4 regions of the Paenibacillus odorifer genome follow, and region 3 is predicted to be linked to each of the others. Evidence: riboswitches for the same ligand, from Rfam matches in the RefSeq annotation. Region 3 holds a riboswitch; each other region holds the start of a gene.
The links. A riboswitch is a leader RNA that binds a small molecule or an ion and turns the genes downstream of it on or off. The one in region 3 is predicted to bind cyclic di-AMP.

Region 1 (7,744 bases), 1.1 Mb from region 3:
AAATCATCAAACTAATGTAATTTAATGAAAGCGTTCTCCTAAGGATCCTGTTCCTCCCTAGATGAACGTTTATTCAAAACCAATTTTATAGATGTGCAAATAATATGTCAAACGTTTTCATATAATTATATTCATATAATATAGACAAAATTATTGATATTTAATATTATACCTGAATATTTTGTGGTAACGTATAACATACCTATTATAACTATCAAAAACAATCTATGCTTTTACAATTGTTAGTCTTGATTAGTGTCAACAATCCAAGAAACGTTGTAGAATATAGATTAGAGCATTTTATGAAACGGGGATGAGGGTATGGCAAGTATTAAAGATGTTGCCAAGGAAGCGGGCGTTGCTGTAGCTACCGTGTCCAGAGTAATGAACAACCGGGGATATATCAGCAAAGAGACGCGTAAAAAAGTTGAACAAGCGATGGACGCCTTAGATTATCATCCTAATCAAATCGCCAGAGCCTTACAGAAGAATCAATCCTTTTTTATTGGGATTATTGTTCCAGATTCGAACCACCCTTTCTTTTCCGATCTCATCAAGTATGTTGAAATGAGTGCTAATGAAAAAAACTATAAATTGCTAATATGCAATTCTCTTGACGATCCTGAGAAAGAAGCCAACTATATTAGCATGCTTCGCCAGAATCAAGTAGATGGCATTATCATGTGCAGCCACACCATGAATATTGAAAGCTATAAAAAGGTCCCTTTCCCTATTGTCTCTTTTGACCGTTTTATTTCCTCCAACATTCCTTGTGTGGGATCGGATAATTACCGCGGTGGTGAGCTAGCTACCGAACATTTGATACAGCTGGGCTGTAAACGGTTGCTACATATCTCCGGCCCGCTAGATCTGGATATTCTAGCGAATCGTCGTCGGGATGCTTTTGTCATCACTAGTATGAAACATGGTGTAACCTACGATATTATCGAAGGTGCGCACAATAAGCTTACCTTTGATTATTTTTGGTCCTTTGTCACCGAAAATATCTCTCCAGCCCAACTTCGAGAATATGATGGAGTATTTTGCAGTAATGATATTGTGGCTTATGCTTTATACATTTATGCTGAACAGCAAGGCATTCGAGTGCCCGAGCAACTGAAAATCATCGGTTATGATTACCACAGCTTTACCCGCATGCTTCAGAGTCCTAAATTGACTACCATTATGCAACCTAGTGATCGGATCGGGGTCATGCTGACCAATACTCTCCTGCAAATGATCGAAAGTGCTGACGGAGAGCTAATCAACAACACTACTGTAGACGTAACTCTTATTAAAGGAGAGACTACTTAACGTATCTATTAAAAAGGTAGACTACCGTAATTAGCGGTGGCCTGCCTTTTTTTTGTATTGCTTCATTAATAACGACTTTCAGGAATAACGGCTTTCAGGGCAATTATTGTAACAACTTCCGCTTCTCAGAATATGCTGATTGGGCAGGTTCCCATTTTTTAAAGGAATGAACAGGAGAAGTTCAAGGAGGAGATATAGAAATATGCCTGATTACAGACCATTTAAAGGCGATGCTATCCTAAACAAGCATGGAAGGATCAGCAGTCCTATTAGAAAGAGGGAGTGTAACGCACTATTAAAAATAGTCACTGATCTCTCTGCAGTGGTACCCCCCGTACTTACGAATCCCACAACACTTCATATTGTCAATCTCCAAAGAGTGTTAAGAGAGCTATTGGAATTCTTGCATACTTCTAAGTTATGCAGCCCTTTTAGAACTGAGCTACTTTCTGTAGTAGAGATAACCATTGTATCGACCGAAGTCAGTCCCTTCTCAGTCGTAAGCGTTGGCACTAATCTTCAACTGCTATTAGCTGAGTTATTATCTTTTATTCTCGCCACGAAGATTGACCCTAATTGCAAAGATCAGCTGATTATTCAGATCAGACATATTCAGGCTTCTATTACACAAGCAATTGGATTACCTATTAAAGGTGTGACTGGACCTCAAGGGCCACAGGGACCACAGGGACCTCAGGGGCCGCAAGGATCTCAGGGGGTTCCGGGAGCAACGGGAACTACAGGGGCAGGGCTGCAAGGAATTGTTGCTTTTAATCCTGCATTAAGCCCTACTTATCCTGCCGGTCAAGTAGTAACCTTCAATGGTAGTACCTATATAGCTACTGTTGCGGGACCAACGGGAACACCTGGAAGTTCACCAGATTATTTATTAATTGCTGGGGGCTCCACAGGCCCCCAAGGACCTCAAGGCCCTCAAGGAACACCGGGACTTCAAGGACCTCAGGGGCCGCAAGGGGTAGGGCTGCAAGGGATTGTAATCTTTAATCCTGCACAAAGTCCTACTTATCCAGCAGGTCAAGTAGTAACCTTCAATGGCAGCACCTATATTGCTACCGTTTCTGGACCTACTGGAATACCCGGGAGTTCACCAGATTACTTGTTAATCGCTGGTGGCGCGATGGGACCTCAAGGACCACAGGGTGTGCAGGGGATTCAAGGGCCAACAGGTGCGCAAGGACCAGCAGGTCCAGGCGTAGGAGCAACTGGAGCGACTGGCTCGACTGGCGCTGCAGGCTTGGCAGGCCCTGCTGGTGCAACGGGCGCGACTGGCGACCCCGGCGCGGTCGGCGTTGCCGGAGCTACGGGTGCAACGGGTGCGACTGGTGATCCCGGTGTGGTCGGCGTTGCCGGAGCTACGGGTGCAACGGGTGCGACTGGTGATCCCGGTGCGGTCGGCGTTGCCGGAGCTACGGGTGCAACGGGTGATCCCGGCGCGGTTGGAGCTACTGGCATTACCGGAGTCACTGGTGCAACCGGTAACGGTGCAATTATTCCGCTGGCATCCGGAGGACCTATTATTATGACCACGGTTTTAGGTGGTTTGGTTGGAACAACAAGCCTTGTAGGCTTCGGAAGTTCAGCCACAGGCATTTCTCTTGTTGGCGGTAATATTGATTTAACAGGTACTCTCCTTGGACCGCTTATCAACTTTGCATTCTCGACTCCTCGTGCAGGGGTGATAACATCCCTTGCTGCTTATTTCAGTAATACCATAGCTTTATCGCTGCTTGGTACTACAATAAATGTAACAGCACAGTTGTACCAATCGGCCACACCAAATAACACATTTACTGCTATTCCAGGGGCATTAGTAGCGCTCCCACCTATCACAGGTACTATTAATCTAGGAACTTTTGTCAATGGAATTACAAATGATATCAATTTTGCTGTAACACCACAGACACGTCTGCTTATGGTATTCTCAGCCACTGCTACAGGCCTCTCCCTTGTAAATACAGTCACTGGTTATGCAAGTGCTGGCTTTACGATTGTATAATCATTAAAACAAATTCAAAAAAAGGCATCTGCCATTCCTTCTAAGGAGTGATAGATGCTTTTTTGGTAATATACGGTACACTTACTTGATCTTTCGGACTCAACTGCCGCTATTCGTTAATTTATCCCTGTTTAGAGAGATCATCGGACCTGAGAGGCGCTATTGGGCAGAAATGGTGCTCAATAGCGTCTATTTTGTACAAATAACGCCTATGGGGTCCAATAGCAACTCAAAAATAGGAAAATATTGCAAATAAGAGCGCTTGAGTCCGATAGTCTGTCAATGTCACTCCCCGCTCTTCTTCTCTCCTACTCATGTCCGGAGGCTGAATCCCTATTACCGAAACCTTCCTTTCCTTTGGTCTCGATCAGGAGCTGCAGATACGCTGCTTATTACACCTCCTTCTATACACTTACAATCACTACTTAGAGTCTACTGTTTCTTTCCCACGTCGGATGAGCTGCTTACTATGCCTCCCTCTATACACTTACCTTAACTACTTAGGTCTACCGTACTCTCCCACGTCGGATGAGCTGCTTACTACGCCTCCTTCTATACACTTACCTTCACTACTTAGGGTCTACCGTTCTTTCCCACGTCGGGTGAGCCGCTTACTATGCCTTCCTCTATACAATTACCTTAACTACTTAGGTCTACCGTACTCTCCCACGTCGGGTGAGCTGCTTACTACGCCCCTTCTATACTCTTACCTTCACTACTTAGAGACTACTGTTCTTTCCCACGTCGGGTGAACCGCTTACTACGCCCCTTCTATACTCTTACCTTCACTACTTAGAGTCTACTGTTCTTTCCCACGTCGGGTGAGCTATATTTGATGCTGTGGTAGGGTAGGGACATTAAGTGGCGTTCTAGGTACAATATGCTTGTAAATGTTCAACATCCACCGGTTAGTAAAATACCAAAGGCTGGCTCATTCGTAGATTTCACTACTGATGAGCCAGCCTTTAGTTAGATATCCATTATATTAGGGAAATCCTCCCTAATATTCATCGATAATCGCTTTAAAATAAGGTTTTTAGGGAAATCCTCCCTAAAAATTCATGCAAATACCCATTTATGGCTAAAAACATCCTATTATTAGGGAGGATTTCCCTAATCCACGTTCTAGGAGCCATAATTCCCTTCACTTTAGGGAGAATTTCCCTAATTCACGTGCTAGAAGCCATAATCCCCTTCACTTTAGGGAGAATTTCCTTAAAGTTCTACCCAGAAAGACGTCCCATAGCCAGCTCATTCCCCCTGGCTATGGGACGTCTTTTTCCACTTAAACGCTTCGCTTGTAAAGGTCTCCCTATAGATCAGCTAATCTGCTGACTGCCCTGCTGCTTCTCCAAGAAACGCTGAAGAATCGCATTGAATTGCTCCGGCTGGCACAGATTACTTGGATCTAATGCGTTCGGAATAATCGCCAACTGCGCATGTGGCAGCTGGGACACCATTTCCTTCATACAATTCACTCCAAATTCATTAAAGTCCCCTACAATACATAAAGCAGGACGTTTAAAAGCCTTTAAGCATCTGGTGTAATCAACATGGCTCGTAGCCAGCCTTTGCCGATAAAGCTCCCGGGGACGTTTGTCCAGCAGCCCTCTTCTAATCTCATTGTAGGCCAGACTCCAGCGCTCTCGGTACATCATCCGAATCGAAGGCAACACCAGCTCGCTTGGGAGATAATACATTAGCAAACTGCAATATGCTGCCATAGTTTGTATTTTCCCTACAATTGTTGATCCGTGAGTCCTACAGAAGCTGTCTGCGACCACAATTGCTTTTACACGCTCAGGATATTGTTTGGCAATATGCTGAACGACTAAGCCACCATAGGCGATTCCTACAAAAACTGCTTCACGGATACCTAGGTCATTCAACAGCATAATCAAATCCAGACATTGCGTCTCAATAATCTCATGTGGGGCCTCCAGCAGTTTACCAGACTTACCATTCCCCCGTAAATCGCACAAAATCACTTTATATTTATCGGAAAAATACTCCAGCTGTGGTTTGAACATACTGTGTGTTAATCCATGTCCATGGATAAACACAACCGGAGTGCCAGTTCCATTGATTTCATAATAGAGCGAAGTTCCGTTCAGTTTAGCGATAGGCAAAGGTAACACCTCTTTCATAATAAATTCTACGACTATATCTGCTTAAAAACGCAGCAAAAAACCACAGAGGGATTCTCTGTGGCTATTCATCACTAAACACGCCATTCATCCTCTCTCCATACGCTTACGAGGTTAGCTGTCGGATTCGGGCAGTGAGAGTTGCCCTACCTGCAGGGATGCATGTTATGCACCCGGAACAGGATTCACCCCATAACCAGTGCCGACTCTCACATCGGCTGCCAGTTGTTGGTTCCCCCGCTTTCCAGAAACGGAAATTAAGCGGATTGCTTATGTAATTGTAAATTTAAGATAATTGTCAGTTCTGAGATGAATCATACTCTTGTAAGGTTTGCTTGTAAAGGAGGGCTCTGGTCAAAATAATGTTGAAAGCAATGCTTTTCATTTCATATTGAGCATACTCTTCATTTTCTCTTTCTTTTGCTCTTGTTTACTCGTTTTATTTAAGAAAATGGCTCTGAACCAAGCCAAACGGAGGTTAAAACACCAGTACTTTCTATATAAAGGCCATCCTTTTCACTGGAGATATGAAAAAAGCTAAGCAGAATCAGAGATATTCCCCTGTCCACTTAGCTTCCTCTTACAATACTATGGCTACAAAAGATCGGCGTTTTTCAATGCATGCTCCCAGCTTGGAAAAAAGAACAGCGCACTTCTCATAAGCTCAGGATCGCTCTGCTTTACTTGTTTTTTACTGATCGAGCTTCCGTCGCTTTGCAGCTTTTTGATCCGACTTAATACTTCATCAGCCTCCAAAGGAATTTCCATTGAAACACTCCTTTCTCAGTGACCTGTTTCCCTTCATTTTCTCCATAATATGTTTATTTATTCCGTACTCTTTATTTCCCCAGATTAAACCATCTGATAGATGGGTTGTTCAGCAATGAACCGGCTAGGAAGCATGGGATATTTGTCTGCTAAGATTTCAGCTAAATATTTCATTCCCGGCGCTTCACTCTCCGCATGACCTAACATGATGAGCGCTTTAGATCTGCCTTGGTGCCCTGCATCCCGCACATATTCCGGAGTCTCCCACTCTGGTCCCTCTCCAGCAATAATTAAATCAAGATTGTGATCATTAAAATGCGGAATAGCCATCGTCCCGCCTCCTCTGTAACCTACTAATATCCCTACGCGTTTGCAGGACAGAGACAGGTCACCAGCAGCGCGTACATAAGAGATCCCTAGCTTACTTTTAATATACTGAGCAGCTTCCAGTACAGTCATAGCAGGAATAGTGAGAATCGTAGCAGCTGCTTGCTGCTCTTCCACGTATGCGGACCAATCTAGTTCTCCCAGCAAACCCACCATAATTCCATCCGGCTTTTGCCGATGCCAATAATCATGATAACGAAAAATAGCAATTTGGGAATGTTCGATCAGACTTTTTTTCGCATGATAAACCGGATCACCTTCTAACCACTCGCTCGCCGCATGATGGCTATAAAATACACCTTCATGCGTGATCAGCAAATTGGCTCCTAACGCTATTGCTTGCTCCACAACATTTTGTGTGGCAGAGAAGGCCGTAATAATCCCTGTGACTTCAGTTTCCGGTTCCCCTGGGTTCAGAATATCGACAGTGCCTTCTACCTGTTCCACAGTTCCCATTAAATCTTCCATAATCGCTCTAATCGTGAGGCTCACTATCATCATCCCTCGATTCGAAATCTAATAAATCTTTCTGCCTTTAAGATCCTCAATTCCGCTCTTGCGGTAAAAATACGTATTGATCCGATCTCTCCATTCCTGCGCATGCTCTGCTTGCTCTTCAAGACGTTGCTTCACTTGCATATACAATCCACTATCCACGCTGCCTTCAAGTGATTCCCATGTCGCTAGAAGCTGTGCAGCCTGCTCTGCCCCCTCGAAATGAGTATCGTAAATATGTTGTATAACCGTTTGCCCCGATTGCAGAACATGCGTGTATGGAACATGATGAAAGAACAGCAACAGCTCTTCTGGACAAGACGCTAGATTCTCATAGTTTGATGCATTAAGACCCATATACTGTCCACTATAACCCGTTCCCGATTTGACTGAACGATCCACACCAATGCCTTTATGATCCGCATAATGGTACGTTCCCCACTTGGCGTATTCATACCCATCCACATTCGGCCCATAATGATGATCCGGATTAACCATCCAACCCACACCTAATGGAGCTGTGTAAGATTCGTAAATCCTCCATGAGTCCATCAACATCCCGCGAATAGCAGCCACTAGACCTTCATCAGTGCCAAAGGTAAGCCGAATCCATTCC
Region 2 (7,744 bases), 480 kb from region 3:
CTTGTGACTACCTTCATCTTCGGATGGCTGGCAGCCAAGATCTATCGTACCGGCGTACTGATGTACGGCAAACGCCCAAGTATTAAAGAAATCAGAAAAGCAATGAAAGCATACAAGATCTAAGAAGGCCTCATATAACTTTTAAGGAGTGCTAATGATGTCTACAAGCGAACAATATACCATTATGCTTTTAATGAGTTCGGTATCACTGGCTTCGGTTAGTAGAATGCTTCCGGATGGCTCCACTTTTATGGATTTCGTTCAAGGCGTATTGACCGGTGTTGCTATAGTGGGGATGTTGGCAGGATTGTGGATGTACAGTAAGGCGCGTAAGAGTAAGGCACAATAGTAGGTACTGAATTTTCGGGGGGATCCTAACAGCCATTTATGGTTGCTGGGATATCCCCGTTTTTGAGTTGGCAATCTCTTTGTATACGAGCTGATATAGCTAACGGACCCAGCAACACTTAAATGCAACAATCATCGAGATTTGGCAAGATATCGGACACAATAGTCGCTATTGGCATGAAAAACAGTGAATTAGTAGCTCTTTTAACCAAATAGTTGCACTGGAGTCCGATACTATGCTCAAAAGGCGATAAACGTGCAAATAACGATATCTGGGTCCGTAAGCCTTGCCTTGGTGGAAGATGATTAGGGCCTGCTTGAAGACGATCCGAGACGCTCATCGCTCGGGATTTCTACTGGAGTCCGAACGCCGGCCAAATTTGAGGAAAAGCTTCAATTAAAGGCTCCTGAGTCCGTTAGATGCTTCATGCGCTTAAAGATCGTCTGAATTCTAGTCAGTGACTAAATTATAGAAAGATTTGCGCTCGTTCGTATATCCGCTTGGTCGGTCATCTGCTCCCGTACAGCTCTAAGCTGTGCTTTCAGTGCAGGAACACTTTTTTGCAGAATAATGCTTATTTGAGAAAGAGGCAGCTTTAAGCCGTACCACAATACCTTCACAAGCTGTTCCTCCCAAGGTAATCCCTTAGCCGATAGAAGAGAGCGCCGGGCAAAAGAATCAGCACACTGGCGAATACAAGTGCGGTAAGCGTGGATAGAGAATAACTGAGGGTCGAAGTTATCCTGACGATATATTTTATGAAGCTCTGTGAAGGTGCGGATAGTAACCTTGTCTGCCTCATTAGATTGTTCTAATAACATGGAACTGAGTACGTAGACTTCATTAGTATACTTTTGAACACACTCTGCAAATTTAGCACTGTAGGTGGACACGGGAGGTAAGGGGTCAGGCATGGTGAACACGATCCTTTCAGAATGAGAGATTTGCTTGAATCTATAATATAGAAAAGTAAGAGATGGATTTATTGATAAGATCGGCGGTGTCTGGTTCCGGGCAACTGTGTTTCTGCTGGGAGGCAGTGGAAAAAGCTTTGGAAGGTTTGTAGTAGAGCCGTTCACTTCTGGAATTGCTCCCCCCAGCTGCAACACTGTACAGACGCCCTTGCTGAATATGCCCTGCCAAGGATTTACCCTGGAGCTTGGCCTTTAAATCCTGCAAAGCACCCTGAACTAGCTCAAGCTTAACCTGCTCCCAATCTGAACCTTCGCGGCGGACCTTATCCAGCGCTTCCTCAAGACGGCAATGACAGATAGCCCGTAAAAAAGAACTCCATTTAATGAGATCGAAATTTTTGGTGTTGGCAGAGATTAGACAAGCCCCCCAACTGCAACCTCCCTTACAGGTGAGCTTCAGAATACCATAACGGCAGCCTTCAGCCCCTTCCATTCCATAGTGAATAGGCTCGGGTTCATCCAATACAAATACTTCAATGCGGGATAGTCTGCGCTGGTCCATAGTAGGGTTCCTCCTTAGATTTCCAAAAGCTTTAAGTCTACATGATGAGTGACACTAGCCTTTTCTACACAAGCGAGCATTTCCATTTTATTCTCACAGACTGCGGTATGCTCTAGCCATAGTCGGAACTTCTCTTTCCGTATAACAGATAGATGTAAGGGAAAGGTGCTGCGGGATCTCAAGACATACCAACCGGCGCTTACATCTTTCCAAGGCTCCTTGAAGGCTGTAAACCACGGGAGTTTTTGATGCGATGACCAATCCTGCTGCTGTTGTTGTTCTCGAATTTTTTTATATATTTCATATACAATCTTAGAGTCTAAACAGTCTTTACAAGAAGAAGGTGTACTGAATTGGCGAAGGGCTTGGATCTGGTTCTGGCCAAATGCATAACCTACAATGTATCTGTGATTATTTTCTTCGAACCACAAGGCCCCGAAACAAACGTAATTTAGACTTATCGGCTCAAGCAGCCCTTGATGTATCCCTAAATAATAGTGCTTCAAAACATTCACCCCATCCAGCGTGCTATCACCTAACAGGCTCAGGTAACGCAAAAACCGCAGCAAGAGGAGGACCTCTGCTGCGGTTTTGGATTACAGGCAGATATACCTGGGCCAAAGCGTGGCGGATCAAGGGTCTCTCTCTTTACGCTTACGAGGTTAGCTGTCGGATTCGGACGGTGAGAGTCGCCCTACCTATTGAGACTTACGCAGTCTCCTTTGGATTCACCCCAAGTAGGCCAGGTGGCCTGATGGTTCCCCCGTTCCCTGCGAATGCAGGAACTCAGCGTTGATTGTTTTTCATGAATTAGATTCAACCCGAATCATACTCTTTTCAAGATTTTCTGTAAAAAACGGAAAATGTTCTTTTAGAGCGATTTTAACCATATCCTGCCGACTACGACTGAAAAACGAGGTAAATAGGTATTTATGGCGTGTTATCGCGCCTCTTTCTCGCTCAACCTCAGCTTCTTGCGTTTCAACCTATAAAGGGAATTTGCAGTATTTTCACCCTAAAAAGGTGAATAAAATCACATGGGTTATAGATAGCGATTAAACGCTTGAAACTCGAGTAAACAAGAGATATAGAGAGATTAGATATCAAGTAAGCGCTATCTAATGGGAAAATAGTTTTTAATTTGCATTATTTTGGCATCATTCAGGTTTTACAAGTCTTCGTGCATAAGAGTATGATTACTCCTGTTTCAACGACAATCGAATATTTGATCCGCTTAATTTCCGATAAGGAAAGCGGGGGAACCAACAATCGGCAGCCGATGTGAGAGTCGGAAGCTGATTATGGGGTGAATCCTGTAGAGGGTGCGAGTGAGCTCGCATCTATACAGGTAGGGCGACTCTCACCGCCCGAATCCGACAGCTAACCTCGTAAGCGTATGGAGAGAGGATGAGTGCAATGTGACCGCTAGCGAGCCACAGAGGAGATCCTTTGTGGCTTTTTGCTGTGCTCTTAGAAGCAAAGCATTTATGGAGGCCTCCCCCAAGAGGTCGCTAAATTCATCATTAGCGGTATTTGTAAGGCAGCGTCTAATGACGTGACACAACCGAGCTTTAGGTTGTGCCCGAAAATGACGATAGGTCAACATCCTTTCGGAGATTTTCGTTGCCTCCTTGTTGTAAATGAGCAGGAGGAGAAAAAAGAGATGACGGATCAGAATGAATATGTGCTTGTATGTGCGCCTACAAAGGCGGGAGAACATTTCATTAAACTTCTGAAGTTCAGGGGTATTAAGATGGCGGGATTAACCAACAATCTGGCTGAGAAAGCTTTACTAGAGGAGCTCGGAATCGAGCAGGTTATTCTAGTGGATACCCGCCATCAGAGCACTTGGTTTCGCCCATCGTTCCCGGTAGGCAGGGTATATCTGTTTGAGAGCAGCTTTCCGCTTTGCTGCCGCTATATTCAGATGTGCCGTACCTGGACGACACAGCCAATTTTTGTGATTACAAGTTCTATAAATCCTAGATTGGTCTATAAAAGACTTGGTGCGAGCTATGTAATCTATTCCCATAGTGGTGATGCTGATTTTCTAATCGATAGATCACCTCATCAAGGATAATGGAAGGAGTGCGGAAGATATGATGGATCTGTATATGGTGGCTTCGTTAGCTGTAATTTACGGGTTATTTTATGGCTTTATGCGCTGGTGCGCAGGTGTAGTTGAGGATACGGGGAGGGATAAGCTGTGATTCTAGTAATCGCTGTTACCCTACTGTTGTTTATATATCTGGTTTACGCGTTGATTCATCCTGAGAAATTTTAAGGAGGGGCATTCATGGGCATTTTGCAAATAGTCGTCGTAATTGTAATTCTCATCTTGTTGGTCAAGCCGATGGGGACGTATTTATATCATGTATTTTCTAACGAACCAAATCGTACGGATCGCTGGTTTGCAGGCACAGAGAAAGGTATTTATAAGCTGATCGGCCTGAAAAAACGGGACGGAATGTCCTGGAAGAAGTATGCACTCAGCTTTGTTTTAACTAATATCGTACTGGTTGCTTTCAGTTATATTTTTCTAAGATTACAGCGGGGATTGCCGCTGAACCCGAATGGAATTGCCGATATGGAACAGACGCTTTCATTTAATACGGTGATCAGCTTTATGACCAATACGAACCTGCAGCATTATAGCGGGGAGACGGGACTATCGTATTTTTCACAAATGGCAGTCATCACGATGATGATGTTCACGTCTGCAGCGAGCGGATTTTCTGTTGCGGTTGCTTTTGTCAGAGGGATTACAGGACAGAAATCAGTCGGGAATTTTTTTGAGGACTTCGTAAAAGCACATATTCGTGTATTCATCCCATTAGCTCTGCTAGTTTCATTGGTGCTGGTAGGGTTGCATGTGCCACAAACGCTCAAGCCATCGCTTGAGGTCACTACACTCGAAGGGCAGACGCAACAAATCGCTATCGGTCCAGTCGCTTCTTTGGAGTCAATTAAACACTTAGGTACGAATGGTGGCGGCTTCTTCGGAGCCAATTCAGCGCATCCTTTTGAGAACCCTAATCCACTTACGAACGTTCTGGAGATTCTCTCTATGTGGATGTTGCCAGCCTCTTTGCCATATATGTACGGATTGTTCGCTAAGAACAAACGTCAGGGCTGGGTGATTTTCACAGCAATGATGACCTTGTTCGTTCTGCTGCTGGGGCTGAATTATTATGCGGAAACTAAAGGGAATCCCGCTATTAATGCGCTGGGGATCGAGTCTTCGCAAGGCAGCATGGAAGGTAAAGAGGTGCGTTTTGGTATCCCGCAATCTTCGCTGTTCACTTCGGTAACAACGGCAGCTACGACAGGTAGTGTTAACAATATGCATGATACGCTGACACCGCTGGGTGGCATTACCCCTCTGGCCCTAATGATGCTCAATAACGTCTTCGGGGGAAAAGGTGTAGGACTAATCAATATGCTGATGTATGCCATCATGGGCGTCTTCTTATGTGGACTAATGGTTGGCAGAACACCAGAGTTTCTCGGGCGAAAGATAGAAGCCAAGGAGATGAAGCTGATTGCGATTGCTATCCTTGTGCATCCGTTCATTATCCTTGTACCAACAGCAGGTGCGTTCTTAACGGACTTGGGCAACGGTTCCATCACGAATCCCGGATTCCATGGACTTAGCCAAGTGTTATATGAATATGTCTCTTCTGCCGCGAACAATGGTTCAGGATTTGAAGGGCTTGCGGACAATACCACCTTTTGGAATGTTACAACCGGGATCGTAATGCTGCTTGGCCGTTATGTCTCTATAATCGTAATGCTGGCAGTTGCAGGTTCACTGATCCAGAAGAAGCCGGTTCCTGAGACGATTGGCACATTCCGCACAGACAATGGTCTGTTCACCGGAATTCTGATTGGTACGGTAGTGATTATCGGTGCGCTGACGTTTCTGCCGGTCATTGTGCTCGGCCCGATTGCAGAATATTTGACCTTACGGTAGGAAGAGGGAGAACAAGATGAGTACTGTAAAAAGAAAAAAGCTGCTGACGGGACCCATACTCCTAAGCGCTGTAAAGGATAGCTTTATTAAGCTTAACCCGGTGACGTTAATCAAAAATCCGGTCATGTTCGTAGTCGAAATCGGCACGATTATTGTATTGCTTATGGTACTGGCCCCCGGATATTTTAATGCAGAGAAATCGGTAGGCTTCAATATCACGGTGTTGTTCATTCTGTTATTCACAGTGCTGTTTGCCAACTTCGCTGAAGCGCTGGCTGAAGGCCGCGGGAAGGCCCAGGCGGATTCGCTTAAGAAAACGAAACAGGATATCACAGCTAATAAGCTCGTTGGAGGGTCTGTGAAGACCGTTTCTTCCTCCGAGCTGCGGAAAGGAGATATCGTGATCGTCAGTCAGGGAGAACTTATCCCTGGCGATGGTGAAGTGATTGAAGGGCTGGCCTCCGTAGATGAATCGGCAATTACAGGTGAATCTGCACCTGTTATTAAGGAAGCCGGCGGAGATTTCGGCTCAGTCACAGGCGGCACCCGGGTAGTTAGTGATGAGATTAAAGTCAAAATTACCAGTGAACCCGGTGAGTCATTCTTGGATCGGATGATCTCCCTCGTTGAAGGGGCGAAACGTCAGAAGACACCCAATGAAATTGCACTAAATACACTCTTGATCAGTCTGACGTTGATTTTCCTGATTGTAGTAGTGACCTTGCGGCCAATTGCGACTTATCTGGGCGTTGATCTAGATATTCCTGTTATGATCGCCTTGCTGGTCTGTCTGATCCCGACCACAATCGGGGGACTGCTCTCCGCTATCGGGATAGCAGGGATGGACCGCGTCACACAGTTTAATGTCCTTGCTATGTCAGGGAAGGCCGTTGAAGCTGCCGGCGACATTAATACAATGATTCTAGATAAGACCGGTACGATTACTTTCGGAAACCGGATGGCGAGTGATTTTGTGCCAGTTGGAGATGAAACGGAAGCTGAGCTTACGGCTTGGGCAGCTATTAGTTCGCTAAAGGATGAGACTCCGGAAGGACGTTCTGTTATTGAGCTGGCTAAGAAGCTGGAACGCAGCTATGACAGCAAACTTGCTGAAGGCGGAGAGCTCGTAGAGTTTAAGGCTGAGACCCGGATGAGTGGTATAGATCTGCGGGATGGACGATCTGTTCGTAAAGGGGCAGTCGATTCCGTGAAGAAATGGGTACAGTCGAAGGGCGGAGTCATTCCCGCGAACCTCGACAGTAATTCCGATGCTATCGCTCGGATGGGGGGGACCCCGCTTGCTGTTGCGGTAGACAACCGGATTTATGGACTTATTTACTTAAAGGATACAGTTAAGCCAGGCATGAAAGAGCGGTTCGATGAGCTGCGAAAAATGGGAATCAAGACTATCATGTGTACAGGGGACAATCCGCTGACCGCAGCTACTATTGCCCGTGAAGCAGGGGTAGATGATTTTATTGCAGAGAGTACACCTGAGGATAAAATAGCGGTTATCCGCCGCGAGCAGAACGAAGGCAAGCTGGTGGCAATGACTGGTGATGGAACGAATGACGCACCTGCCCTTGCCCAAGCTGATGTGGGCTTAGCGATGAACAGTGGGACTACAGCCGCTAAGGAAGCAGCAAACATGGTTGATCTGGACTCCGATCCCTCGAAGATCATTGAGGTTGTAGCTATTGGTAAACAACTACTGATGACGCGGGGCGCGTTGACAACGTTCAGTATTGCGAATGATATCGCTAAATACTTCGCGATTATTCCGGCAATGTTCATGCTAGCTATTCCTGAAATGGAAGCCCTGAATGTCATGGGATTGGGTTCACCTAGCTCGGCAATTATATCTGCATTAATATTTAATGCAATTATTATTCCGCTGCTGATCCCATTGGCGATGAAAGGTGTCTCATATAAAGCGATGAGTTCTA
Region 3 (7,744 bases):
AATAGGATGCCATAATACGTAACCTGTAAAGATACCAAGCAATGTGGCGATGAAGGCAGCCCCGATTGCCGCAGCCAGTTTGTTCATATCACTCATATCAGCCAGAGCGGCGATGAGACCGATAACCGCCCCGAGCACCCCGAGGGTAGGAGCATACATACCTGCCTGTGAGAAAATGAGGGCTCCTGCTTTATGTCTATCCTCTGTGGCGTGGATATCCTCCATGAGGACATCGCGGACAAAATCCTGATCATTTCCATCAATAATCATCCGCATGCCGTTTCTGAGGAAGTTATCTTCTATTTCATCGACCTTTGATTCTAGAGCCAACAGACCTTCACGCCGTGTGATAGAAGCCCATTCCATGAACATAGTGATTAATTCGGGTTTACTGATTAATTTCTTTTTGATAAAAATCATTTTGAACAGACTTGGAATCTTTTTGACCTCGTTGAAAGGAAAGGCCATGAAAATAGAAGCTGCCGTACCCACCAAGATAATAACGTAAGCAGCGGGTGTGGCCAAAGCATGAAGTGGAGCGTGCTTGAGGATCATGCCCCAGATTACAGCAACCAAACCAAAAATTAAACCAATTATTGTTGAAATTTCCATTTTGCACCTCGTCCGTGAGATTTAAGATGTGTTCCGACAATGCCGCGTATATCATCCTTGAAACAGCGGCAGGGCACTCTGTGCGAAACCGAATTAACGTATATTCTTATTTATCGACATCATTCGGTTTTTTGTGAAGTCATTTTTTCGGCTATAATGGATAAGGTAAGTAATTATTCATCTGTGAAGAAAACGGAGTGATATACGTGGGTGTAAAGCATGGTAGAGATTACGGTGAAATTCTAACCGATTTGACCGAAGCCGTCGGACGAATTTCCGATGGATATTTATTTTTTGAGATGGATCCGGACGAGTGGCAGGAACTACCCCAAGAATCAAAGCTGGAGGTATGGGAAGCATTGGCTGAGGATCTTTTCTTCGCGCTGGGTAATGAACCTATGATTGAAGTGGGGAGCGGCGTAATTATTTACGATAAGGACACTCACCGCATTAATATTCTAGTTGGCGAAGAGGATTTGGCTTCAGTAGTTTTGATTTAGGCAGAGGAGACGTCTGGACGTAATTTGCCCGTAGTTAGTAGCCCGTGTTAAAATTGATAAAGCCGAGTTATAATCGCTGGGATTTGTGAATACATTTAATCGAAAATATCGCCTTTATCCTGGCACATCCCTTGGACCTCAGAAGCTAAGGGATGTTTTGTTTAACGCCTAAGACAAGTAAAGGGAACTACGCACTTTACTGCAATTTTTTGTAAGGGAGGAAACGAATTGTTATTTACGGAAGAGGAACTGCGTGAGGAGATCACCAAGCTGGAGGGCTGGAAACTGGAAGATAATGTTATGGTGCGAAAATATATGTTCAGCCAATATATGAAGGGCATTGCGTTCGTTGATGAAGTAGCCACGATTTCAGAAGCCTTCGATCACCATCCACATATTACGATTGATTATAAAACAGTTACCCTGCGCCTGAAATCTAATGAAGAAGATGGGATTACAGCACTAGATCTTCGAGAGGCGCATGAATTTAATGAAGCCTTTGAAAAAAATCATTAGTTTAGCCAAAATCATAAAATAAACGCCCGTGCACAGATAGTCACCTATCTCATACACGGGCGTTTTTGGTTGCTTGGCTGGTTACTTTTTCTCTGAGAGCCAGAGTGCGACGTTGGCGATCTCTTCAGGAGCTAGCTTCTCCTTAAAGGAAGGCATTTGGCCACGTCCTTTGGTGACGATGCTGTAGATTTCCTCAGCGTCATGCTGACCGCCTTCATTCTGAAGACTTGGTCCAACTCCACCTTGAAGCTGATCGCCGTGACAGGTGATACAGCTGGCTTTCACGGTTGCTTCTGCCTTTGCCGCGTCCAGTTGAACTACCGGCATCGTGGGCTTATTTTCTTCTGCTACCTCTTCTTTACCCGGAAGTGTAAACATGAGTACTACCGCAAAGGCACAGGCGGCAAAAAACAAACCGCTCATGATCCATTTCTGCATCCCAATTCGTCCCTTCTATGTAAGCTGCTCCCTACATTATAGCTTATGGTGAAGCGTTATCATAGGGTTTGTGACAAAAAAATGAACGAGAATACAATCATTCTTATGAAATATCTGGTATTTAATATCATTTGTCATAGACCATGCAATAAAAAGGTTTGTCTCCTGTAGGTGTGCGGCGTTCATACGTATCTGTAATCGTAAATCCACATTTTTGATAAGTTCGAATGGCGCGTTGGTTCCAGGTCAGGACTTCCAGATCTATCTCACGATCAGGATAACGATTCAAGGCTGTCTGGACGATGGCATCTACGAATAGTTTGCCTAAACCATGGCCGCATAGATCGGGGCGCATCCCAACTCCTAAACGGACGACTCCTTCCATCGGGAACAACTGTGCGAATCCGCACAAAACCTCATTTTCATTTAATATGGAGATATATTGTTCCTCCCGGAGCTGCGGATCACCAAACTCGATGCCAAGAGCCTGCATCTGCTCCCACGGCATCCAGCCATAAATATTATATGGGGGCGTATAGCTCCACTTACAAATAGCTTCTCCGTGAATTGCCTCCATAGGAACAACATGAAAAGTTACCGAGGGATTTATCATAAGGTCAACGATCTCCTTTCACGAGGACATTGCTATATTATTAATTATATACAAAATGGGGGAGGTTCGACTCAGAAACTTTATATGAGGGGAATGTTTTACAAATTATGAGAGGGGTAAATAAGTAATAAGACAAAAAAACAAGCTCTCCTCCAAGAGTACCTTGGAAAAGAGCCTATGTACGTTATTTATTGCACATCATCATTGTCTTCCGATTCAGCAGCAACCGATTGGTAAGCGTCTGTGCTCATAATGCGCTTGGCACCAACGTAGCGTTTCACGTAGTAGCTATCACTCAGAGAGCTAATCGTAACACCGCGTGAGGTAGAAGCGTGTGCGAACTTACCTTCACCGACATAAATGCCGACATGGGAGACACCTTTGCCACTTGTATTGAAGAATACAAGATCTCCGGCTCTTATATCATCACGGGAGATTGCTGTGCCCATTTGATATTGGGAACCTGATTGGTGTGGAAGGTTAATGCCAATCTTATCAAACACATACATTGTAAATCCGGAGCAATCAAATCCGTTAGTGGATATACCGCCGGATACGTATTTAGTACCGATGGCCTTGTCAATCACTTTATCCATTTTGGAATCTGCGAAAGCGCTTCCTGCTCCGATGGTGAGGATGATGGAAAAGCTTAGTACTGCTGCTGCTAACTTCTTCTTCAAAAGTGTATACCCCTTCCAAATGCCTACGAGGTTAGCTTAAGGGTTCGGTTGAAGGTCCCCTATGACCTCTCTATATAATGGAGGTCAATTCACCCAAAGTTGGTTCCCCCGTTTTCCTAATAGTTAGGAAACTCGGCTCATACTGTTGATTAGGATTAGCTTGTAATCAATACATGACAAAACCTTTGTAAATAACAACTTAATGATTACAAAAATGTTACTAAAATCTCACTGCGCTAATTGTAACAAACAGAAAGCCGCTTGGCAATCGTTTTTAACATATTAATGCAGAAAAATTGGCATTTTTACGGTAGAAAGGCATATGTAAGCGTTAATAATGACCTAATTTTTAATATAATTGCAATTTTTATCAAATAAACGTGTTTCAATTGGGCTCTAATAGTGTAAAAATATATTATGGAATAAAGAAAAACCCGAATTTGATTACGGGCATAATCAGATTCAGGTTCATATAGTTGTAATTGTGAGGTTATAGTTGTGAGGAAGGTTTCAATCGAAGGCTACAGCTTGATAAGCTGAAGTACTCATTACTCTTTTAGCGCCAACATAACGATTGGCCCAGTAGGCCTGACTGAGTGAAGTGATGGTCACTCCACGCGAAGAGGACGATTGTGCGAATTTTCCGTTTCCAACATAAATGCCGACATGGGATACTCCATTGCCAAGTGTGTTAAAGAACACTAGATCACCAGAACGCAGATTGCTTTTGGATACAGCAGTTCCAACGCTATATTGAGCTTTTGATGTACGAGGTAAAGTAAGACCCACATTCTTGAATACATACTTTGTAAATCCAGAGCAATCAAATCCGGCAGTGCTTGTACCTCCGGTTTTATAGGCAACTCCAATAGTCTTTGAGATTACAGAGTCCATTTTAGAGTCGGCAAAGGCGCTTCCTCCACCAATAGATAATGCCATTACAAGTCCTAGCGCCGCAGCGACGCATTTTTTTCTTAAATTATGTCTTTTCAAAAGATGTACTCCTTCCAAGGCCTGCGAGGTTAGCTTAAGGGTTCGGTAGAAGATTCCCTATGATCCCTGTAAAGCGAGATCAATTCACCCAAAATATGGTTCCCCCACTTCCCGGTGCAAAGGAATTAGGCGTGTTAAGCACCAGAGAATGACGTTTCGACAGTTACACTTACGATAAATACATTTAGTTATGTAGGAATCGTTTCAATTGATTACAAAATTGTTACTAATAGCACAGGACTTATTGTAACAGAGCTTTTACGATTTTGCAAATACTCTTAAGTTATCCGTATTGAGAAAAAGTCCCAGCTCCTAAATACAGGAATTGGGACCTTTTTATTATGTCAAATAAGGTTGATTTATTGTGGAAATGCTTTGCTACGCCATAGATGATATTGTGCAGAGATTCCCCACATTTTTAAGAGCGTAGAAGGTAGTGGTGAGATTTGCCGTATTATAAGTGCCGGTAGGCCGGGACAGAACAGACCCGTCAGTCCGCACACTAGCAGTAAGAGCAAGCCTCCCGCACCAAGTACAATGGAAACACCTATAGCAGGAATCAGTGACCGCAAGCAGATGAACAGTGAGGAGAACATTCCTGTACCGCCGGTGTAACCAAACTGCATATATAGAAGAAACAGGCGCACGATAAAAATATATATAAGCCATGCCAATACGTATGGTACTAAATGAAGTAACAAAGCGTAGTTAAACAAAGAGGATAAGAACAGCCCGTACATTTTTGGAGCAAGCCAGTAAAGCGGCAGCAGGGTCAGCACCCATTCGATTAGGCTAAAGACTAAGACAGGTAGTCCATAGATCTTCATGCCAGGGAAAAAGAACAGTCCACGCTCGCCCTTTCGCTCCTGGTGGAGCTCATGCAGCAATCCTGCCCTTATGAAAGGGGAAAGCAGAAGTCGCAAGACAACAAGCGCCAGAAGCATCCATAACCAAGTGCGTATCGCAGGGTCCGTATTCAAGCTGAACTGTCCCTCGATATAATATAACAGTCTGCCCATACCGCTGCCTCCGGCGTCTTTATCCGGATAGCGCAGTAGAATCGGAATAATAGCAGATCGGATGAAACCATACATAAAGTAGCCCCAGAGCAGTCGGTAGATGAAGAGCAGAATTAAAATATAAAATTGCTCCTTCATGCTTTGCCAGCCGCGGGTTATCGATGTTCTCACAATCATTCACCTCACCAGACAAGAGTTCCGAGCACGGTTTCAAGTAGTTTAGTTACACTTAATGTCCAGCGAGAGAGCGTCTTGGGCTCTATTTCCGCCAGCCTAAAGTTGTTTAGATGTTTGCTCTCCAATAAGATGGAATGTTCAGGGTCAATCTCAGCAGAGAGAAGAGGCTTATCGCTTAACAATTGCAACGTAGTCTCTGCTCCTTCACCGTTCCAGACCCGCTGCACCGAAGAGCTGTCGGCGAATGTGAATTTCACGGGAACATCAACGTAATGGCTCCCTTTGTTTGAAATCTTCACTAATGATTCGTAGCTTGGAGCATCGCCGCTGTTATTTTTTTTAAAAGTAATCGTATCTACTGAGAAGTCAGGCGCTCCATCACCATAAATGTAATCATCGAAATAGGTCTGCCATGATTTTTTGGTTACCTTCTCAACGACTTTCTGAAAATCTGACGTAGCAGGATGCTCGAAACGGAACTTACGAGCGTAGGAGGACATGATGTTGTTCATTGCTTTGGTACCTACCTGGCGTTCGATATCTTTAAGTACAAGCTTGCCGCGGATATAAACATTTCGGCTATAGGAATCCGCCCCTGCATATTTCCACGTTTCCAGATTTAACGGCTCAGGTATAGTTACCAGGCTGGCCTGTAAAGGCAAATTAGACTTGATACCGTATTCTTGCTCCATAAGTCTGTCTTCGGCATAGGAAGTGAAGCTTTCATCCAGCCAGGCCTCCTCGAATTCATTACTGGCTACCATACCGTAGAAGTATTGATGGCCGATTTCATGAATGACGGTTCTTTCAAGTGAGGTATCTGGAGAAGAATCCGCGGCCCCAAAGGCTGTAATAAGGGTAGGGTATTCCATTCCTCCAGCACCGTTGCCCTCCTTAGGTGGGACGACAATAGACAGCGTAGAGTAGGGATAAGGACCATACCATTTGCTGAAGTAGGTCAGGGCAGCCTTGGCAGCCTGAAGGTAACGCTCTTTTAAATCTTTGTGTAGTGGGTCGAGATACACCTTAATTCGTACTCCAGGCACCTCCGGCGTAGAGAAGGCTTCCTCAGCTACTGTAAAATCAGGGGAAGCGGCCCAAGCGAAATCGTGGACATCATCGGCGTAGAACTGATATATTTTCTGATCTTGTTTGAGCTTGGCATTTTTTACAGGAAATCCGGTCGCAGCCACCGTATAGTTGGAAGGGACGGCAATCGTTACATTAAAGATGCCAAAATCACTGTAAAACTCAGAGGTTCCGTGATACTGATGCAGGTCCCAGCCTTCTTCCTTAACTCCGCGTGTGCCCCTCGGCTCGTATACACTAAGCTTAGGGAACCATTGCCCAGCCATAACGAAGTTACCTGAAGCACCCATGCGAGCAAAGATTTTGGGCAGCTGGACTTCATACTGAAGCTTAAGTGTTACGCTTTCCCCACCATTAACAGGCTGAGGAAGATGTACCTTTAGGAGCGTCTTATCGTTGATATTGCCGTCATCAGGTTGGACATATTGCACTCTTTGCATTAGCGAAGTTCCTTCTGTCGTGCGCAGATCGGTCAGCGTCATATTTCCGAAGCCGTTCTCAGGCATGCTGTCGCCTCTGAGCGTCCCCCCGGATTCCTTCATAAAGGTGGTATCTGATGAGGCAAATGCATTTGGATACATGTGAAAATATAAATCACTTACTGGCTTTACTCCGGGGTGTGTCCAGGTTACTGTCTCAGAAGCTTTTAAGGTTTCTGTGTCAGGAACAAGCTGGACATCAATGTGATACTCGACTACCCGCTGGCTTAAAGCCTCCTCTGCCGGGACGGGCGCGCTCTCAGGCAATACCTGCTGTGGTACGGCTGCAGGCGCTGTGCCGCTGGAGGACTTGGCCTCTTTTGAAGCGAAGCTAGTAACAGAAGCCGTAGAGCTATCCCCTGAAAAGGCCCATATTCCTCCTCCCAGCAGCGCGAGGATGGCCAGGGTCGCAAAGATGATGTACTTTAATGACAGTGACTTCATAGTGTGATTCCTCCCGTGACAAGCATCTACGGGATGTATATGTTTGCAATCGCCGCATTATTAGCTAAAATTAAATTATTCGTAAGAGGAAGGGTGTGCACTCGTGGACAACATACAACCGGAGGGCAAGAAACAGATTGCCTTAAATATTGTGAACGCTAAAAGTAAACATAAAGGCTTTGGA
Region 4 (7,744 bases), 3.2 Mb from region 3:
GGCTCGTCAAGGAATAAAATATCTGTTTCTTGAGCTAACGCCATAGCGATCCATGCGCGTTGACGTTGTCCACCTGAGAGACGGTCAATAGGGCGATCATGAAAAGATTCCATGCCCGTAACAGAGATGGCGTTGGAGATGATGTTGCGATCCTCAGCGGTCATCGTGCCAAATCCCTTCTGATGAGGGAAACGACCGTAGCTGACCAGCTCAGATACCGTCAGACCGTCAGGAGCCGTTGGGTTCTGCGGTAGAATCGCTAGCTGCCTAGCAACCTCTTTAGTTGAAAAGTTATGGATCGATTTGCCGTCCAGCATTACGGTGCCACTCTTCGGCTTCATAATCCGGGCCATCGTTTTGAGGATTGTAGATTTACCGGAGCCGTTAGCGCCCACTAGTGCGGTGATTTTTCCCGTAGGGATAGACAAGTTCAATCCTTTAACTATAGTAGCCTCTGCATACCCAATACTTAATTCTTCTGTATTCAAACGTTCTGACATGATCTACAACTCCCTTAAAAGTTTTATGGAGCTTTGCTCCTAAGTATGAACTAATTTACGCTTTAGACTTGGCGAGTAAATATAAAAAGTAAGGTGCGCCAATAATCGCAACCACAATGCCAGTAGGAACTTCCGCAGGTTGCAACACCCATCTGCCGATGGTATCAGCGGTAATCATAAGAAGCGCCCCTGTCAAAGCACTAGCAGGTAATAACACCTGATGACGGGGTCCCACGAGCCTGCGAGCCAGGTGTGGTGCTATCAGGCCGACGAAGCCAATACCTCCGCTTACTGCGACGCAGGAGCCGGCAAGCGCTACGGCTGTTACCAGAAGGAGAATACGTTCCTTCTCCACACGCATTCCTAGACCTAATGAAGTATGGTCCCCTAGATTCAATACATTTAGAACCCGGGCTTTATAGAAGGCGAACGGTAACAGAATCGCGATCCAAGGCAGCAAAGCAAGGACGAATCTCCAATCCCCACCCCATATTTTCCCGGCGATCCAAGTAGCTACAAATTGATAATTATTAGGATCAAGCCTAAGTGCCAATACAAGCTGGCAAGCATTGATTCCTGCAGCGACCGCAATCCCGATAAGGATCAGCCTTGTAGGAGACAGACCATCTGCCTTCCGGTAGGCAAGAATATAGATTAAAGCTGCGGTCAGGCCAGCCCCACCAAGCGCTAGGAGAGGCAAGACAAATACCGGAGCTGCTGTTGTAGCCGGAAAGAACGAGATAAAAATGATTACAGCAAAACCTGCACCAGCACTTATGCCCAGCGTAGCCGGTTCGGCGAGTGCATTACGTGCGAGACTTTGTAGAATACAGCCTGATACTGCAAAGCCCGCTCCAACTAACAATGAAATTACGATGCGGGGTAATCTGAAATCAAATAAAATAAGCTTTTGCTGATGTGTTCCATCACCCAGCAGTGTATGTAATACCTCCAGTGGGGATAGACGCATAAACCCTGTATTCATACTGACTATAAACACCACGACGATCAGTATAGCAAGGAGCGATAACACCGTTAGGGCGCGTGTACGGCGTTCTTTTTCATCTGGAGTAAGGGTTATTTTGGGCATTACAGCTCCCCCTTCCGCTTACTCGCTAAATAAATAAAGAAAGGTACGCCGATGATGGCAATTAAGGCTCCTAGCGGTGTCTCATACGGTGCATTTATCATTCTTGCGGCAATATCTGCAAAGATAATCAATAAGCTCCCCAGAACAGCCGAGCAAGGTATAATCCAGCGGTAGTCCACTCCAACGAAATAACGTGTAACATGTGGAATAATTAGTCCTATAAAAGCAATCGGGCCAACCGTTGAAACCGCACTTCCAGCTAAGATAACCACAACAATCATACATGCCAACTGAACTAACCTTGTCCGCTGCCCCAGACCAACCGCAACTTCTCTTCCTAAGCTGAGCAATGTAACGGATCGTGATAACATCATCGCTGCAATTAAGGCTACGGCCACCCAAGGGAATATAATCTTGATCTGAGTCCAGCTAGCTCCACCCATCCCACCGGCTAACCAGAAGGCTATATCCTGAGATAAGTTGAAAAGAATAGCTACTCCCTGACTAATAGCAACCAATAAAGCACTAACTGCCGAACCTGCTAGTGTCAATCGCAAGGGGGTCAGGCCATTAAAAGAAAGCGAACCGATTCCGAATACGATAAAAGAGGCCACAGCGGCACCGATAAAGCAATACAACATTAGTGAAGTGAATGAGAGTGAGGGTGCAAAAGCAAATACTATTGCCAGCGCTACTCCTGCTCCTGCATTCAAGCCTAACAGCCCTGAATCCGCAAGCGGGTTTCTTGTCATCCCCTGCATGATAGCCCCTGCTACTGCGAAGCAAGCACCGACTAAGGCGCCAGCAATAGCACGTGGAAATCGCAGTTCTCTAATCACCTGATGTTTTTGTAAATCTGGATTGAAATGAAATATTGCTTCCCATACCGTAGCTAACTTGATATCTGCCGCACCCACTGAGACCGAAAGTGCCAATCCGAAGGCAATGGCAGCAAGTCCAAAAATAAGAATACCAATGGCAGCTGCCGGTCGGGTATGTAGAGCTTTTTTGGGTTCATTGTTAATACGATTTGCGAAATCTGAGGGTGAAACCATGGGTTGTCTCCTTATTCAATAGTTACAATGGTTTATATGATAACAACAATCATTCTCATTATCGCAAAAATATTTATGTTGTACAATTGCAGGAACGATTTTTCCGTACTATGGGATTGGTTTATAAAAAAATGGTGCAGATCTTTGTATCACGAGATACTTGATCTGCACGCCCTTCCCCACCGAAATGATCAGTCTCATTCATGGTGAATTACGACTTTTATTTCACAAGACTTTTTAGCACATCGTCAATGATTTTGCTGCCAGCGTTCGCACCACTGTAAAGCCAGCTGCTTGTTGAGCTCATTTCATGCACATTTCCAGCTTTCACAGCTGGGATGCCCTTCCAAATTGCACTATCTAAGATCTCCGAACCCTCAGTCTTATCACTATTTACAAGGAAAATATGATCTGCAGTCAGCTCAGAAAGCTTCTCTAGCGAGATTGGATTCCAAGTTGCTCTTGTTCCTACTGGGATCTCTGTTACTAAGTTAGGAAGCTTTACGCCAAGGTCTGTATATAATACAGCACCACTGCTGCGGGTTTCGTCTACAATATAGAAGTTTTTTTGCACCAACCATAGAATAGCCGCGGACTCTTGTCCAATAGCTCCTGCAAGCTGTTCTTTCGCAGCCGCTGCTTTAACATCATAATCTTTAATGGCTTTTTCTGCTTCAGAGGTTTTGTTCAAAATCTCACCAATCTTGAGCAAAGATTTGCGCCAATCTTGATTTAGTTCATCCCCAATTACATAAGTGGGTGCAATCTTATTCAACTGATCGTAAATCCCGTTCTGAACAGAAGACTCCGATGGGATGATAATAAGATCCGGAGCAAAGCTGGTTACAGCCTCTAACGGAAGATCGTAACTAATTGTAGGAACATCCTTCAATTCAGTGGCCAGATAATCCTGAACGCCATTTGTAACTGACCATTGAGCTACTGGAGTCACACCCAGAGTTACCAATGAGTCTTCCAAATATGAACCCAGGACGCGCTGTGGATTAGCCGGAATCGTTACTTCATGGCCCATTGCATCTGTTAATGTCTTAGGAGCAGCAGGTGCCTCTGTAGATTCTGCTGTAGGAGCTGTTGTAGGCGCTGTTCCTGCATTTGATGAACTTTCAGCATTATTATTACCACAAGCGGAAAGTAATAGCGTCATCACTATTAGTCCGCTCATTGTCACTTTCATGCTTCCTGATCTTTTTCTGTTAAGCCAAAACATTAAAAACCCTCCTATATGTAACTGCTTTGATATTCAAAGGTGACCTTTACCTCTGCTTCACTTTTAAATGATATTGATTCTCATTCTCTGTGTCAACATATAAATTTCAAATTCTGTGGATTTGCAACAATTTCCTTCATATAAAATACAAAAGAGGTTATATTCCGAACGTTCCGGATATAACCTCATCTTTAATCTTCTACTTATTTATTTAAATGATAAGGGACAGTCGCTACTACAACGTCCTTTTGATTCATTAGATACGAGCGGATTAAAAAGCTGGTCTGATTATGAAGCACGGCTTGCCACCAATGTTTGGTAATAAACTGTGGAATCAGAATCGTGATGTGATCCGTCGCAGCTGTCTTCCACTCAACCGTATCGATAAACTTCACTAACGGACGAATGATACTACGATATCTGGAGCGAAGTACAATCAGGCGTACGCCTGGATTCCATTCCTCCCACCGTTGCTCCATCTTATGAATGTCTTCTTCATCAAAGCCTACATACACAGCAACAACATTATCTGTTAGAGACTTCGCATAGCTGATGGAATGTAATACAGCACGTGTAACCCCTGCAACAGGAACAACTACAGTACTTCCTTTAATTATAGGTTTATCAGTAGCCGGACATATACGCAGTTGATCCGCAGTGTTCAAATAGTGCTTATGAATACGGTGGAACACGAACATTACAGCAGGTAAGAAAATGAATGCCATCCATACGCTTGAGAATTTAGTAATAATAAATATAAGCGTAATCGTCAATGTAGTCAGCATACCGATGGTATTTACAACAAATCTTTTCACCCATCCAGCAGGTCTTGTTTTGATCCAATGCACCATCATCCCCAGTTGGGATAAGGTAAAAGGAATGAACACGCCTACCGCATAAAGTGGAATCAAACCTTCCGTATTCCCATGGAATGCAGCCACAAGTATGATAGACATAACTCCTAGAAAAATAATGCCGTTTGAGAAGCCCAGGCGGTCACCACGGACCATAAATGCGTGTGGCAGATATTTATCTTTTGCAAACATAAAGGCAAGCAGCGGAAACGCTGAATATGCTGTATTAGCTGCCAAGAACAAAATCACTGCTGTAATCCCTTGAATGAAAAAGTACAATCCGCCACGGCCAAAGGTCGATTCAGCGATCTGAGAGACAACCGTAGCCTTTTCATCTGGCACAATACCATACCAATACGCCAGCACAGTGATTCCGGTAAACATAAAGCCAAGGATAAGTCCCATGATCATTAGCGTCTTGGCTGCATTCTTCTCAGCCGGTGCTTTAAAGTTTGGGATCGCATTAGATACGGCCTCAACCCCCGTTAGGGCTGAACAACCAGAGCTAAACGCTTTTAATAGTAGAAACAAACTTACATTAGATACGGCGCTGCCTATTTCAGGAACATTCGCATGCGCGCCACCCATTGCATATTTAACGATACCGGAGATAATCAGAACAACAATCGAAACCACAAACAAATACACTGGAATTGCGATGAACGAAGCCGATTCAGTCACTCCGCGAAGATTAATGATTGTTAATAGAACGATAACAGATACAGCGATGAGAACAGTATGATTATGAAGACTTGGAAAAGCCGATGTGATCGCATCCGTCCCTGCCGAGGCACTAACCGCTACGGTAAGAATGTAATCCACCAATAATGAACCCCCAGCGAGCAGCCCTGTCGGAATACCAAGATTGCTCTTGGCTACGATATAAGCTCCGCCTCCTTGCGGATAAGCAAAAATCGTCTGCCGATAGGATAAAATCAGGATGGCCAGCAGGCCCAATACGGCTAATGCAATTGGCAGGGAATACCAGATGGCAGTAAACCCGGCAGCCACCAGTACAATCAGTATTTGTTCCGTTCCGTAGGCTACAGACGAGAGCGCATCAGAAGACAGGACAGCCAGTGCTTTAACCTTGGATAACTTTTCATGATCGAGTTCATTCGACTTCATCGGACGTCCGATCAATAGTCGTTTTACCTTGCTTACCATGGTGGATACAGTTCCTTTCTTTGGGAGCTGAAACGGAATTTCCGTGCGCTGTTTTCATCGGTGGATTTCATAAATGCAGACACAAAAATAAGCATACGGAAATGATCCGCATGCTTATGCATGGTCATTTTCCCACCTTGCTTACGAGGTTAGCTGGCGGATTCGGGCTGTGGTTATAGCCCTACGGTACAGGTCTGTTCGACCCGGTTCCGATTCACCCCATTGGCATGAATGCCAAGTTTGGTTCCCCCGTTTTTCCTAAGAAAATTCAGCGCATATTCAACTTCTCACAAGGTCTAATATTAGTCTACAAAGTGCCTACAGTAAAGCGTTGAAAAAAATGAAAAAAGAATGAAAAAACATCCAATAAGCTCAAATATAGCGTCTTATTGGATGCTCTCTTTCATTATCTTCAATTATCCCTCTAGCCCGTGATTTTAATACCTTTTCAGCTTTTTTGTAACTTCCAAAGCGAAAACTAAAATCCTAAGCTCTCCTCTGCATCTACTTCAATCATTTCTTCTTCCTTACGTCCATACCAAAGAAGGAGACTAATTAGAGCAAAAGCGATTAAAGCTAACAAAGGAATCGTAATAAATCCGAAGTAGTTCAAGTAATCTTTATTACAAGGAACAACAATTGTACAAGGTAGAACTTTACTTAACGCTGGAATCTTCTGTTCCGCATAATGATAGATTGAGATACTGCCACCAATCAAACTTAATGGAAGCACATAAGGAATGATGCGCTTATCTCCACGGAAAGTGGCAATTCCCAACAAAAATAACTGCGGATACATAAAAATCCGCTGAAACCAGCAAAGCTTACAAGGTTCATATTTCAAGACTTCACTTAAATACAAGCTACCAGCTACAGCAACCAAAGAGACAAACCAGGCCAGATAGAGGCAGTTACGCTTGCAAAAAGATAGGAATTTTGTCACTTTGCCTCCACTGCTTTTGCGGCGGTGTTAATTTCAGATGTAATCGCTTCAATATCGAAAGGTTCAGCCGTTTTCACCCCATTAATGTAGAGCGAAGGCGTAGTTGTCACGCCTGCGTCAGTTGCCAACTGAATGTCTTTCTTCAGCTCATCTGCATAAGTTTTCTCTTGGATGTCTTTACGCAACAGATCGTAATCGATCGCTAATTTCTCTTTTTCAGCAAGGCTTATCAAGAAATCCTCAGTGGCCCATTCGTCGCTCTCATCCCCTTGCTGCGCATATACAGCATCATAGAACTTCCAGAATTCATCCTTATTCTGATGGTATACAGACAATGCAGCTAGTGAAGCTGTCTCAGAGTCAGGACCAACGAAAGCCATATTTACAAAGTAAAGAGCTGCTTTTCCCTCGTTGACAAAATCTTGAACAATTTTCGGTTTCATGGAGCCAGCAAACTGGGAACAAGCTGGACATTTGAAATCGCCAAATTCAACAAGCTTAACAGGTGCATCCTCATTACCAATCCTAGGTAGCTCACTGTAATTGAATTCTACCGGTTCTCCTGTAGAGACATTCTTTGCTGCATCTTTCGAAGCTAACATAAACAATCCAACAAAAATGATAACTACTACAGCTATTGAACTAATAACTAAAATTCTCGTTTTCTGCTTCTGTTGCTCCTGTTCTACCCGTCGTTTCTCTTGTTTGCTCAACTGGGGAACATTTGGACTTTTTTTAGGTTTACTCAAGGAGAATTCCTTTCTGTCCTCTAGGGACTAATGTAGTTTTTATCATATACATTTAAAATTATATAATTATTAATCTCTTTTTGGCAAACAGTATAGTCAAAAAAAACAGCGTGACTCCAAAAGGAGAAACGCTGCTCTTATTTTAAAAATATATAATT

Region 1: another riboswitch for cyclic di-AMP. It lies ahead of PODO_RS25365 (alpha/beta fold hydrolase); the one in region 3 lies ahead of PODO_RS00540 (C40 family peptidase).
Region 2: another riboswitch for cyclic di-AMP. It lies ahead of PODO_RS02615 (hypothetical protein); the one in region 3 lies ahead of PODO_RS00540 (C40 family peptidase).
Region 4: another riboswitch for cyclic di-AMP. It lies ahead of PODO_RS15935 (APC family permease); the one in region 3 lies ahead of PODO_RS00540 (C40 family peptidase).

Annotation. Positions count from the first base shown of each region.
Region 1 covers NZ_CP009428.1:5,818,919-5,826,662, forward strand. The annotation lists gene PODO_RS25355 (LacI family DNA-binding transcriptional regulator) at 322-1,314, shown strand; gene PODO_RS25360 (exosporium glycoprotein BclB-related protein) at 1,517-3,331, shown strand; gene PODO_RS25365 (alpha/beta fold hydrolase) at 4,651-5,460, opposite strand; cyclic di-AMP (ydaO/yuaA leader) riboswitch at 5,566-5,752, opposite strand; gene PODO_RS31580 (hypothetical protein) at 6,073-6,246, opposite strand; gene PODO_RS25370 (Nif3-like dinuclear metal center hexameric protein) at 6,331-7,125, opposite strand; gene PODO_RS25375 (alpha-glucuronidase family glycosyl hydrolase) at 7,150-7,744, opposite strand, start outside.
Region 2 covers NZ_CP009428.1:594,764-602,507, forward strand. The annotation lists gene PODO_RS02595 (ABC transporter permease) at 1-123, shown strand, start outside; gene PODO_RS02600 (hypothetical protein) at 155-349, shown strand; gene PODO_RS02605 (hypothetical protein) at 811-1,242, opposite strand; gene PODO_RS29815 (hypothetical protein) at 1,304-1,825, opposite strand; gene PODO_RS02615 (hypothetical protein) at 1,840-2,394, opposite strand; cyclic di-AMP (ydaO/yuaA leader) riboswitch at 2,463-2,627, opposite strand; cyclic di-AMP (ydaO/yuaA leader) riboswitch at 3,047-3,236, shown strand; gene PODO_RS02620 (hypothetical protein) at 3,489-3,905, shown strand; gene kdpF (K(+)-transporting ATPase subunit F) at 4,032-4,109, shown strand; gene kdpA (potassium-transporting ATPase subunit KdpA) at 4,122-5,798, shown strand; gene kdpB (potassium-transporting ATPase subunit KdpB) at 5,815-7,744, shown strand, end outside.
Region 3 covers NZ_CP009428.1:110,543-118,286, forward strand. The annotation lists gene motA (flagellar motor stator protein MotA) at 1-612, opposite strand, end outside; gene PODO_RS00515 (hypothetical protein) at 819-1,112, shown strand; gene PODO_RS00520 (4a-hydroxytetrahydrobiopterin dehydratase) at 1,341-1,628, shown strand; gene PODO_RS00525 (c-type cytochrome) at 1,710-2,066, opposite strand; gene PODO_RS00530 (GNAT family N-acetyltransferase) at 2,194-2,679, opposite strand; gene PODO_RS00535 (C40 family peptidase) at 2,868-3,359, opposite strand; cyclic di-AMP (ydaO/yuaA leader) riboswitch at 3,365-3,507, opposite strand; gene PODO_RS00540 (C40 family peptidase) at 3,870-4,298, opposite strand; cyclic di-AMP (ydaO/yuaA leader) riboswitch at 4,356-4,494, opposite strand; gene PODO_RS00545 (hypothetical protein) at 4,712-5,548, opposite strand; gene PODO_RS00550 (M1 family metallopeptidase) at 5,554-7,560, opposite strand; gene PODO_RS00555 (YwhD family protein) at 7,664-7,744, shown strand, end outside.
Region 4 covers NZ_CP009428.1:3,673,109-3,680,852, forward strand. The annotation lists gene PODO_RS15915 (ABC transporter ATP-binding protein) at 1-500, opposite strand, end outside; gene PODO_RS15920 (FecCD family ABC transporter permease) at 556-1,590, opposite strand; gene PODO_RS15925 (FecCD family ABC transporter permease) at 1,590-2,645, opposite strand; gene PODO_RS15930 (iron-hydroxamate ABC transporter substrate-binding protein) at 2,866-3,873, opposite strand; gene PODO_RS15935 (APC family permease) at 4,077-5,894, opposite strand; cyclic di-AMP (ydaO/yuaA leader) riboswitch at 6,019-6,178, opposite strand; gene PODO_RS15940 (disulfide oxidoreductase) at 6,373-6,837, opposite strand; gene PODO_RS15945 (DsbA family protein) at 6,834-7,586, opposite strand.